2 regions of the Bellilinea sp. genome follow, and region 1 is predicted to be linked to the other one. Evidence: riboswitches for the same ligand, from Rfam matches in the RefSeq annotation. Region 1 holds a riboswitch; the other holds the start of a gene.
What was found. Region 1 has a riboswitch for cobalamin ahead of ACWIZX_RS11065 (ABC transporter substrate-binding protein). Riboswitches for the same ligand answer to the same signal wherever they lie in the genome.
Positions count from the first base shown of each region.

Region 2: it holds a riboswitch for cobalamin, as region 1 does, so the genes downstream of both, nrdD (anaerobic ribonucleoside-triphosphate reductase) here and ACWIZX_RS11065 (ABC transporter substrate-binding protein) in region 1, are expected to answer to the same signal.

Region 1 is NZ_JBRCOK010000113.1:6,533-13,017, reverse strand. Features, by position in the region: gene ACWIZX_RS11075 (type II restriction endonuclease) at 1-310, opposite strand, end outside; gene ACWIZX_RS11070 (DNA methyltransferase) at 307-1,728, opposite strand; cobalamin riboswitch at 1,875-2,020, shown strand; gene ACWIZX_RS11065 (ABC transporter substrate-binding protein) at 2,230-3,162, shown strand; gene ACWIZX_RS11060 (FecCD family ABC transporter permease) at 3,173-4,204, shown strand; gene ACWIZX_RS11055 (ABC transporter ATP-binding protein) at 4,207-5,010, shown strand; gene ACWIZX_RS11050 (ubiquitin-like small modifier protein 1) at 5,038-5,319, shown strand; gene ACWIZX_RS11045 (OsmC family protein) at 5,323-5,721, opposite strand; gene ACWIZX_RS11040 (MFS transporter) at 5,766-6,485, opposite strand, start outside.
Region 2 is NZ_JBRCOK010000044.1:10,776-16,086, forward strand. Features, by position in the region: gene ACWIZX_RS04970 (nucleoside recognition domain-containing protein) at 1-595, shown strand, start outside; gene ACWIZX_RS04975 (hypothetical protein) at 714-842, shown strand; gene rpmG (50S ribosomal protein L33) at 860-1,027, shown strand; gene ACWIZX_RS04985 (SaoD/DsrE family protein) at 1,024-1,401, shown strand; cobalamin riboswitch at 1,605-1,748, shown strand; gene nrdD (anaerobic ribonucleoside-triphosphate reductase) at 2,003-4,093, shown strand; gene nrdG (anaerobic ribonucleoside-triphosphate reductase activating protein) at 4,113-4,649, shown strand; gene ACWIZX_RS05000 (cobalamin biosynthesis protein) at 4,865-5,311, shown strand, end outside.

The sequences.
Region 1 (6,485 bases):
CTGCTGGTACTAGAAAATTTTTGATGAGTCCATTGATGGCTTCGTTTTTATCATCAGGTGACAGATGTTTAAGTGCTTTATCTGATATACCTGCCGCTGTTAAGAGACCTGATTCAATATCTTCTATTTTCAACAGATCCTCGGGCTTTTTGGCAAAAGATGCAGCTGTTTGAAGGGCTCGAGCTTCGCCTACGTAAGGAGTAGCCTTTCGGTTCTTTTCTAAGGCAAGTGATACAAAACCTGCACGAGTTGCTTCATAGGTAGTTACTAAATCGTTGCTAGAACTTAGGTGGTTTTGATATGCCTTCATCGCTTTCTCCAGACATAAACGCATTTCCTTAAGGACTCTCGTCCATGTTCACCCATTTGTTGACTGCTGTTTCCCTTGTCTTTTTGTAAAACAAAGATACTCTCAACGATAAAACCTAATTTTTCGGCAATACTAGAAAGAATCAAGTCAACGGAAATACTTACTCCTGCATACCGTACATTGTCATTAACCATAATCAAAGGTGCGTTAGGGCGTAAAACTCTCGCACTTTCGGCAATAATACATGCCATTTCATAGAAATATCCTCGAACCATTCGAGGGATTCCATTATTATTTAATTTTCCTAGAGCCTTTTGTTTGGATAAGTACCTCAAGATAGATTGTAAAAGCTCTTGTTCGTCTGTAGCAGCAATCGCTTCTGTCCAGAGAGGATTGATCGCCAATAAATCTTTTTCACGATTTTCGACTGTACAACTTAACATTGCTTGACGAAGCTTAACTAAACTTTTCTCGTCAATATTTAGTAATGCTAATTCTAAAGCATACGTTCTAGTGTAATCATAGCGATTGCAATATGGTGGCGAAGTAATAATAGCGTCAAAGGACTCCTTTGACATTCGTGGTAATAGTTCGAGAGATGAACCATTGTATAAAAATATCTCGCCTTGCTTTTTTGTAGCTGGGAACAAAGTGGATTGACTAGCAGGAGAGAGATCTGTAATTATTTCCTGAATTTTATCTGAAATTGCCTCTTTAAAACTTAATATCTCACCTTTATTGAATGTCTTTTTCCCCTGTTTACGTCCTGACCTGTAGTCCCATCTAAGATATTGACCATCTTTACGTGTGTAACTAATCGACTCTAAAATGCAAAACAGAGCAAAATGTAATACAGCTTTAACCCGTTCGTTTTCTTGTTCACATGCTGTTAAATACTTTTGAATTGCTTCCTTTGTCGCCTCAGGATATGCACCTTTAGTAATTCTTAGCTCGGGAAGTTTAAGTTTGGTCTCAAATCTCTCCCATGGATGGTATTTTGTCCAATTTTGTAAAACCTTAAAATCACTAGGCCTAAATTCAGATTCAAGAATTCTTTTTGTTGTGATGATTTGTTGTCCAATGGGCAGTAGCTCAATGCCAACCGCATTTATTCCGTTAGCACTGGCAGCGAATAATGCTGTTCCACTTCCTGCAAACGGGTCAAGTAATATCCCTTTTTGAATTTTATATTTATCAAGCAAATATTCAACTAAAGATGCTGAAAATGCCTCCTTAAACCTATACCAGCGGTATACAGGACGATTTTTGTTGGCTTGAAAACTCACTAATGAGCGAGTTATTCTTGGCTCAATTATCATCTTGTCATTGAAATATAGTTGTAAACTTTTATCGAGTTGGTTTATTTCTGCTTTATCAACTTTTGTTTCATCAATAACTACTCTTTCTTCAATCTGCATAGCTCTATATCTCCAATACATACTTTATATCTAGTATACTACTATAGGATCACGATGACTGCCCATCCTCGGTTGTAAGAGATTTTTTTGATCATAATCCTGTTTGCTTGACACCGCAACAGGAAACCCGTACAATCTAATTACAATTGAATGAGTGCCTGTCGGGTGCCTCACTCCCCGGATGGAAAGGCTCAAAGGCGAAACCGGTGTAAGTCCGGTGCTGTCGCGCAACTGTGATTTCGGCAAAATCAGCCGAATAAGCCAGGCCGCCCGCCCAGCAGGCGTTCACCACACTCTCGCGGAAAGGAGGTGGGGAACATTGGACTGGCAACACCGCAAACTCCGATCTCTCCCCTCCCTGCCCGCAACCGGCAGGGAGATTTCATTGTGTGAGCCAGCGCCGCCACAACAAGGATTTGCCTGATTACCCCAAACCTGCTGGCTCAGCCGGCACGTCGTATCCAAACCCACAAACCCATTCAATTTGAAAGGCTCCTAAAAATGAAACGTCAAAGCGTTTTGCTCAGTGTTCTCTTGCTGCTGGCGCTTCTGGTGAGTGCCTGCACGTCGGCAGCTACCCCGGCTGCCACGCCTACCGCCAGCCCGATTGTCATGACCGATGGACTGGGACGTACCGTTACCCTGGCGCAGCCGGCGCAACGCGTGGTTTCGCTGGCGCCATCCAACACCGAAATTCTGTTCGCCGTGGGCGCCGGCAGTCAGGTGGTTGGGCGCGATAATTTCAGCAACTACCCGCCCGAAGCCCTGGAATTGCCGGGGTTGGGTGATTTTATGGGCTTCTCGATCGAGCAAATCGTCGCCCTCAACCCGGATCTGGTGCTGCTGGCCGAAATTCACCCGCCGGAACTGGTCAAATCGCTCGAAGATGCCGGTTTGACCGTCTATTACCTGAAAAATCCCCTCGCCATGGAGGAAATGTACCCCATGCTGATCACCGTCGGTGAGCTGACCGGCCACAAAGCCGAGGCCGAAGCGCTGGTGACTCAATTGAGTCTGCGGGTGGCGGTCGTCCAGCAAAAACTGGCGAATATCGAGGAACGGCCGACCGTCTTTTACGAAATTGACGGGACAGATCCTTCCAAACCGTGGACGACCGGCAGCGGTACCTTCATTGATACCCTGCTGGAGATGGCCAAAGCCGAAAACGTTGGCCGGGCAATGGACAGCCAGTACGGGCAGATGAGCATTGAAGCCCTGCTGGCAGCCGACCCCGACTTCATCCTGCTGGGGGATGCCAATTTTGGCGTCACCCCCGAGCAGGTGGCTGCCCGCCCCGGCTGGGGTGAATTGACGGCGGTCAAAGAAGGGCGCGTCCTGCCGTTCAACGATGATCTGGCCAGCCGTCCCGGCCCGCGGCTGGTGGACGGGCTGGAAGAACTGGCGCGCCTGCTGCACGGTGTGACCCTGCCCTGATGAGAATGGCATGAAGGGACGCACTGTTCACCCAATCTGGATCGCTTTGGCCGCTTTGCTGGCAGCCCTGCTGTTGAGCATGCTGGTGGGCAGTGTGTCCCTTTCGCTGGTGGATATGGCGCGGGTGGTGGCAGCCCGTCTGAGCGGCGGCGAAATCGGTGCTGACCTGCGCGTTGCGGATACCATTCTCTTCTCGCTGCGGCTGCCGCGCACCGCGCTGGTGGCGCTGACCGGTTCGGCGCTCGCCGTCAGCGGGGCGGCCTATCAGGGCCTGTTCCGCAATCCGCTGGCCGATCCTTATCTGATTGGGGTGGCCTCCGGCGCCGGCCTTGGGGCGGTGATCGTGCTCAGCCTGCGCTGGGGCTACGATGTGGCCGGTCTGCTGGCGGTACCGCTGGCTTCGTTCAGCGGCGCGGTGCTCACCGTTTTGATGGTGGTCAGCCTGGCGCGGGTTGGACGCTCACTGCCGGTGACCAATCTTCTGCTGGCGGGGGTGGCGGTAAACTCCTTTGCCGGTGCGCTGACTTCTTTTTTACTGCTCCGCTCAACTGGCGAACTGCGCCGGGCAATTGCGTGGTTAATGGGCGGCTCATCCATGGGCGGCTGGCAGCCGGTGCTGGCCGTATTACCCTACTGGCTGATTGGGCTGGGAATTTTGATGACCATGGGACACGCCCTGAATGTGATGCAGTTTGGCGATGAACAGGCTCAGCAGCTGGGGCTGCCGGTGGAAACCACCCGCTGGATCATCATCGGCGTTTCATCTCTGGCTACGGCTGCAGCGGTTTCTTTTACCGGCATTATCGGCTTTGTCGGGTTGATTGTCCCGCACCTGTTGCGGCTACTGGTTGGCGGGGACTACCGCCGGCTGCTGCCGCTCTCGCTGTTGGGCGGGGCTGCCTTTTTGCTGCTGGCAGACGTGCTGGCGCGCATTGTGATGACCCCGCAGGAACTACCGGTCGGCATCATCACCGCTCTGACCGGCACGCCCTTCTTTTTGTGGATTTTGCGGCGTTCCCGCAGCCTTCCCTACTGGAGTTGACCATGCTCGAAGTTTTGCATTTGACTGTTCGTTACGGAGCAAAGCCGGTTTTGAAAGATGTCAGTTTCCGGCTGGCGGATGGTGAGATTCTGGCGGTGATCGGCCCAAACGGGGCCGGTAAGTCCACGCTGGTGCGCGCGCTGAGCGGCATTCTGCCGCCGGAGTGTGGCTCAATCCGCTATGATGGACGCGACCTGTGCGCGCTTTCGGTGCAGGAACGCGCCCGCCTGATTGCCGTGGTGCCGCAGGCGCGCAGCCTGCCGGCAGGCTTCACTGCCTGGCAGGTGGTTTCGCTGGGGCGCACCCCTTATCTGAACTGGCTGGGGCAGCTTTCACCGGCCGATGAAGAATTGATTTGGGAAGCCATGCGCCGCACCGATACGCAGCATCTGGCGCATCGGCTGGTGGGAGAGCTTTCCGGCGGGGAGCTGCAGCGGTTGCTGCTGGCGCGCGCCATGGTGCAGGCAACCCCGGTAATGCTGCTGGATGAGCCGACCACACATCTGGATTTGCAGTATCAGATTGGGCTGCTCAACCAAATGGTGGAGGTGGTGCGCCAGCCCATTGCCGGCAATGGAAACGGTAAAGCGCATCAACCGGCGGCGCTGGTCGTGCTGCATGACCTGAATCTGGTAGCGCGTTACGCCGACCGCGTGCTGCTGCTGGTGGATGGTTGTGTGCAGGCGTATGGAACCTCGGCGGAGGTGCTGCGTCCGCAGCTGCTCAGTGAGGCGTTTGGCATTCCGCTGGAGGTGATGCGCAGTCCCAACGGAAAATACCCGCTGGTTGTGCCGCTGATGGCCTGAAAATCTGGCATAATTGAAGGCAGGCACATGATCCGCGTTAACCTGTACGCCACCTTTCGATTGATTGCCAGGGCACGCAGCCTGCAGCTGGATCTGGCGGATGGAAGCACGGTTCGGCAGGCGGTAGATGAAATTGTCGCGCGCCTGCCGGATTTGCGCCTGCACTGGTTGAATGCACAAAACGAAATCCATGCCCATGTGCATGGATTCGTCAACGGGAAAGATGTGGACACCCTGCCGCAGGGTTGGGATACCCCTCTGCAAGACGGGGATGTGCTCGACTTTTTTCCGCCTGTGGCAGGCGGGTGAACCTCAGGCGGTCACTTTGGTTTGAATGGTAAAGCGCGGCGGCTGTTCCATGTGCTTCTTGACCGCGCACTGTTCGGCGGAGCGCACCAGCGCATCGTAGTATTTTTGTGGAAATTCGGGCGGCACCTGAATCTCCATTTCGATTTCTTCGACCATGCCGGTCAGCGGATTGCGCCGGTCGCGTTGAATAATGCGGATGCCCTCGGTGGGCAGCCCGCGCTGGCGGCAGAATCCCAGCACGTAAATGCCGGCGCAGGTGGCTAAAGAGGCCAGAAAAACGGCAAAGGGAGTGGGGGCAGAGCCTTCACCGCCGCCCATGGGGGGCTGGTCGGTACGGACGGTATAAGGGCCAAACTGAGCATCAACACGGGCTCCGCCGGGGAAGTAAACAACCATTTCCATGTGTGATTTTTCTCCATTCGTAAGGTTTTACCCTTATATAGATGCTATTGCGGCTTTAAGGTTGCAGGCAAAGGCGCAACGACTTGCTCTTTGCCGAGCGGGTACCAGAAGAAACGCCAGTAAAGGTAAATGGAAAGGATGTACAGTACCAGGGTGGCGGCAAAAGCCGGCTGAAAACCGTAATTGACCTGTATCCAGCCGCTGATTTGCGGAGAAAATGCCCAGCCCACATTGTTGGCCATGCTGACCAGACTGGCAACGGTAGCCCGCGCCGAGGGTTCGACCTTTTCCATCACAAAGGTCTGATACACCGGCAGGCTCATGTTCATCAGCGTCAGGCGGATGTAGTAGGCCGCGGCGCTGACCGCAAACCACGGCGCAAAGCCCAGCAGAATCAGAAACGGAATGGAAAGCGCCTGGGTGATGACCACCAGTTGAATTTTGCCAAAGCGGTCTGCCAGCGGTGGGGCAATTAACAGGCCGATGCCCATGGCCAGCGAACCCCAGGCGAACATGGCCCCAATGACCGGGTCGGGCTGGTGATGCACATTGCGGAAAAAGACGTTCATGAACGGCATGATCAGCCCGGCGCCCAGCGAAGTAACCAGCATGGGCAGAATGAGTTTGCCCAGCAGGCGCGAGTTTTGCCCAAAATAAGCCAGCGGTGCGAACACCGAGCGTTTGTCACGGGCGATTTTGACCGGACGGAGAAACAGCAGGGGTAAAATGCCGACCGAACCGGCAATGGCAATGGCAGCCAGCGC
Region 2 (5,311 bases), on a different contig from region 1:
GCTGATTTGGCCGTATATGTTCATGCTCCTTGGCTCGGCTTTCCTGTATACGCGCTTCACCTCGCCGCCGGAAGCGCGTTCGGCGCTCAACTTGCTGATGATTGAACGGCGCAATTTCCTCGAATGGCCCTCGCCGCAAAGCATCTGGCGCGATATGCGCCTGACGCTCGGTCAATTCTTCGGCACCGCCCTGCCCGTGTTTTTTGCCATCACCCTGCTGGCCTCTGTGCTAAACGGTCTGGGCGTGCTGGATGCAGTTTCAGGTTTGTTGACGCCGGTCATGGCGCTCTTTCGCCTGCCGGCGGAAGCCGCCCTACCCGTCGTGATGGCATCTGTCCGCAAAGACGGTCTGCTGCTGTTTGCCCGGCCCGAATTGGCGCAGCTTCTCGCGCCGCTCGAACTGCTGACCGGCGTTTACCTGGGCGGTGTGCTGTTGCCCTGCCTGGTAACGGCGCTAACAATTGCGCGCGAACAATCGCCTCGGCTGGCGCTGCGACTGATGCTGCGCCAGGCTGCCGCGGCAGTTGTCTTCTCCATCGTGCTAGCCTGGGCAGGCCCACTATTTCAAGTTTTGAAACTGGCATTTGCCAGATAATGCCAAAAACGCATCGAAAAGGAGATTGCCCATGCAACCATTATTTGCCACCAATATCTTGAAAAATGTTCACGTTTGCTTCCTGGCGAACAAGTGTGCCACATGTGAGAATAGTGACATGGAAGCATCAGAAGTGGAGTACTGTATTGCAAGCGGCTTTGTCCGCATTGTGCGCCAGGGCGATGGACGAACGTGGATCACCCACATCAGCAATGTCAGCATTTCCTACGACTCAAATCAAGCCTGATAAGTAGAGGAGAAAAGATGGCCAGTAAAAAGAAGGATATTCGCATCGTCACCAAACTGAAAAGCACCGAAAGCGACCACATTTATTACACTGAAAAGAATCGCCGCAACGATTCCGCTCGGCTGGATCTGCGTAAGTACGATCCCATTTTGAAAAAACATGTTCTCTTCAAGGAGACAAAGTGAAAGTAGCGTATATTTTCAAATCCCCGATGGCATCCGTTTATGAACTGGCGACCATGATCCTGCCGCAGTTGGAAAAGGGCATTCACGGCGCGCAAGTGGTGGGAATGATGTTTTTCGACGATAATGTATTCGCCCTGCGGCAAGGTGATCCGATTGGCGAACGGCTTGCCAAAGTAGCTGCTGAACAGGGCATTTTGATCATGGCCTGCGATCAATGTGCGCTGCGCCGGCAGCTGGCAGAAGGTGAATTTTCGGGCTGCGGGGCTGGTTCGGTTCAACCCAAAGGTATGATTGAAGGCGCAAAAGTAGGCTGCTTCCCGCAGCTTTATGAAGCCCTCTCTCACAACCCGCCTGATTATGTGATCAGTTTGTAACACGGTATTGCTTGCGCATCTGCTCCTCCCGCAAACGCCGGGGGCGGCTGTCGTTCTTTGTGCCGTCCCCGGCAAGGAGGAATAGACGGTTGAAATCGGATTCATATTGGTACCATTTCGTTTTTTTGCCGAAATTCATCCCTTAATGGATTGACAAAAGGAACGCATTCTTTGCTATAATGTTGTCAGTCTGCAAGCAATTTATATAACACTTCTTTCAAGGTGACCCGATGCCCGGATGCCAGGGCTTAATGGGCGTAAGCTGGTGAAAGTCCAGCGCTGTGCCGCAACTGTAACTGGTCAATGCAACCAGAAGCCAGGATGCCTGCCTTGAACAAGTGATTTCATTTGTCCTTCTCGAGCAAGGAGGCGGTGATGGCAAAATCATACTTTAATTGATCGGCCTGACTTGCTCAATCCTTTAAGGAGGATTGAGCGTTTCTCATTTAACCGTGTTTTTCAGAAACTGTACGTTTTTCTCCAACAAAGCGAAGTTGCCAAATTGAAAAACTGACGTTTTAGAGAAACTTCCACTTTTCCATCTGTATTCACTATTTTATAAACCAATTCACCTATTTCGATTCCTTCAGGAGCCAAAAAAATGAACAAACTTCTTGTCCATTCATCCTCGTTTCAGCCAACAACTCAATCCGTTGCAGAGCAAATTCCCAATCAACCCTTTTATTGGATTCGCAAAAGGGATGGACGGATTGTTGAATTTGATGTGGATAAAATTTCACAAGCAATTTTCAAGGCGGCTAAATCGGTTGGCGGAAGTGATGTCCGTTTAGCTGAAGAACTTGCCAGAGTCGTGGTACGTTATTTAGCCGAACAAAAAAACCAGGAAATACCAACCGTCGAAGAAGTTCAGGATGCTGTCGAAAAAGTATTGATTGAACGTGGACACGCCAAAACCGCCAAGGCATATATCCTCTACCGCGATCGCCGTACCCGAATGAGGGAAGCCCGCTCCGAATTAATGGATATTGTCGAAGATATTTTGGTGGAAACCAGCCGCGAAAATGCAAATATCAGTAATTCTCCTTCTGCCAAAATGTTGCAAATCGCTTCCGCTGCTAGTCGGCAGTATTATCTATCGCGTTTGATTCCGGAGGATATCTCGCAGGCTCATCGCAATGGCGATTTTCACATTCATGATCTGGATTTTTACGGCAAAACGCTCACCTGTGTTCAGATTCCGTTGGGCAGGCTGCTGAGCAGTGGTTTTAATACCGGCCATGGATTTATTCGTCCACCTAAACGTCCCTCATCTGCAACCGCACTGGCAGCCATTATTCTGCAAAGTTCGCAAAATGACATGCACGGCGGTCAATCTTTTGCAGCATTTGATCAAGATATGGCGGCATTTGTTTCGGGGGCTTCTGAATTTGAGGTCTTTCAGGCGATGGAAGCGCTGGTTTATAACCTCAACTCAATGCACAGTCGGGCTGGAGCGCAGGTGCCGTTCAGTTCAATTAATTTAGGCTGTGATGTGACTCCTGAAGGCAGGCTGGTGACAAAATGCCTGCTTGAAGCTTACGAAAAAGGGTTGGGTCGGGGGGAGAGTCCGGTCTTTCCCAATATCATTTTTCGACTGAAAGAAGGCATCAACTTCAATCCGGGTGACCCAAATTACGATCTGTTTCAATTGGCCATGCGTGTTTCCTCTCAACGAATGAATCCGACTTTTGCATTTATGGATTCTTCCTTCAATCGGCCTTACGGTATTGAAGTTGCCTACATGGGCTGCCGTACTCGGGTGATTGCTAACCGACACGGGCCGGCGATCAGCAATGGGCGTGGAAATTTATCTTTTACTACCATTAACCTGCCGCGCATTGCCATCCGTGCTAACAAGCACATTGAGGTTTTCTTTCACGAATTGGAAGCGGTGATGGCGCTGGCTGCCCGGCAGCTGTACCATCGTTTTCGCATTCAGTCCCGCCTGAAAGTACGCGATATGCCCTTTTTGATGGGACAGGGGCTTTACCTTGGCTCAGAATTGCTGAAGCCCGAAGATCCAATTGAACCCGTCATCAAACACGGTACGCTGTCCATCGGATTCATCGGGTTGGCCGAAACTTTGCTCACCTTAACCGGTAAGCATCACGGCCAGGATTTCGATTCCAGACAACTGGGGTTGGAAATCATTAAGTTCATGCGGAAGATGGTGGACCGCTTTGCTGAAGACTACGACTTGAATTTCACTCTTCTGGCGACCCCTGCGGAAGGTCTTTCGGGGCGTTTTGTCGCCCTCGATCGCCGCATGTTTGGCGTACTGGAGGGTATCACCGACAAGTCGTATTACACCAACAGTTTTCACCTTCCGGTGAATTTCGAAATTTCATCCTATGAGAAGTGCCTGATTGAAGGGCCGTATCACGAATTGTGTAATGCCGGCCACATCAGCTATGTTGAACTGGATGCTCCGCCGGTACACAACCTGGAAGCCTTTGAGCGCCTGCTTCGCCATATGAAAGGTTGCAATATGGGCTATGTCGGGATTAATTTCCCCATAGACGAATGTCTTTCCTGTTCAAACCGCGGAATTATTCAAGATGAATGCCCGGTTTGTGGATCATCTGATATTCGTCGTATCCGGCGGATTACCGGTTATCTTTCCACAGTGGATCGATTCAACGATGCCAAAAAGGAAGAATTGGAACACCGCCGCGTGCATTTGTCCGTTTAAGGAAAGTAGAAAGTTACCCATGAAAGTTCGCATTGCCGGCTTGATTCATGAAAGTGTTACCGATGGTCCCGGCATCCGCTCAACCCTGTTCTTTCAGGGATGTCCTCGCCGTTGTGTGGGATGCCATAATCCCCAAACATGGAGTTTTGCGGGTGGTCGGGAAATGGACACCGAGGAAGTCGTCCGAATGTTCAGAATCACCCCTTTGCTTGCAGGGGTTACCTTTAGCGGCGGGGAGCCTTTTGCGCAAGCCGAAGCAGCCGCAGTAATCGCCGGGAAAATCAAAACCCACCCTATGAATTTATGGGTTTACACCGGTTACACCTGGGAAGAGCTGTTGAAAAACCGTGAAGCACCGGGTTTCATGGATCTGATCAACCTCGTGGATGTGATCGTGGATGGAGCGTTCATCGAATCTTTGAAAAGTTCACATCTTCCCTACCGGGGTTCGGAAAATCAGAGGATTATTTTAGTCAAGGAGAGTCTGTCCCGAAATCAAGTGGTTCTTTGGGAAACACCTTCAGCCCCGACCAGAATGGGACTGTTCGCAACATGACCTTGAAAATTCACCCCCAGCCAGATTTTGGATTTGTGGGAAGAATCCGAAGATCTCCAACAGCCAGATTAGGCACGGCGATCCTTGCTTCAGCCTATCCGGCTGTGCAATTGGGACGCAAGATCCACAGCCAATTGAGTGATAGCCATCTTTTTATCCCGCTACAGTTTTTGCAGCCAGGCGAAAGAGTCACAAACGGAGTGTTCGGTTTTGAAATGCCCGTACCGAATATGTTGCAGGATCTGTTCCAACGCTATCAGACACTGGTCTGTGTCATGCCTGCTGGTGTGGTCATTCGCGGGTTAGCACCTTTGCTGGTCAACTGTGAGAACCTTCCATCCGTTTTGATTGTGGACTTATCGGGAAAATTTGTGGTCAGTCTGTTCGGTGATACTGACAAAAACACCAATCATTTTACCCGAGAAGTAGCCAAAATTACCGGAGGTCAGGAGGTGGTGACCGACTTCGGCGATCAAGTCCATTCGCTATCATTGGATTGGATTTCGGGAGATAAAGGGTGGAAACTGCACCCAAAGAGCCATCCAGGCGATGTCCTGGCTGCGTTGATCAATCATCAGCCCGTGGCTTTGGTAAAGGATGGTGATTTGAACCTTCCTGCTTCATGGATGAATTTTCCTTGGACACAGGCATTTCCTGACTGG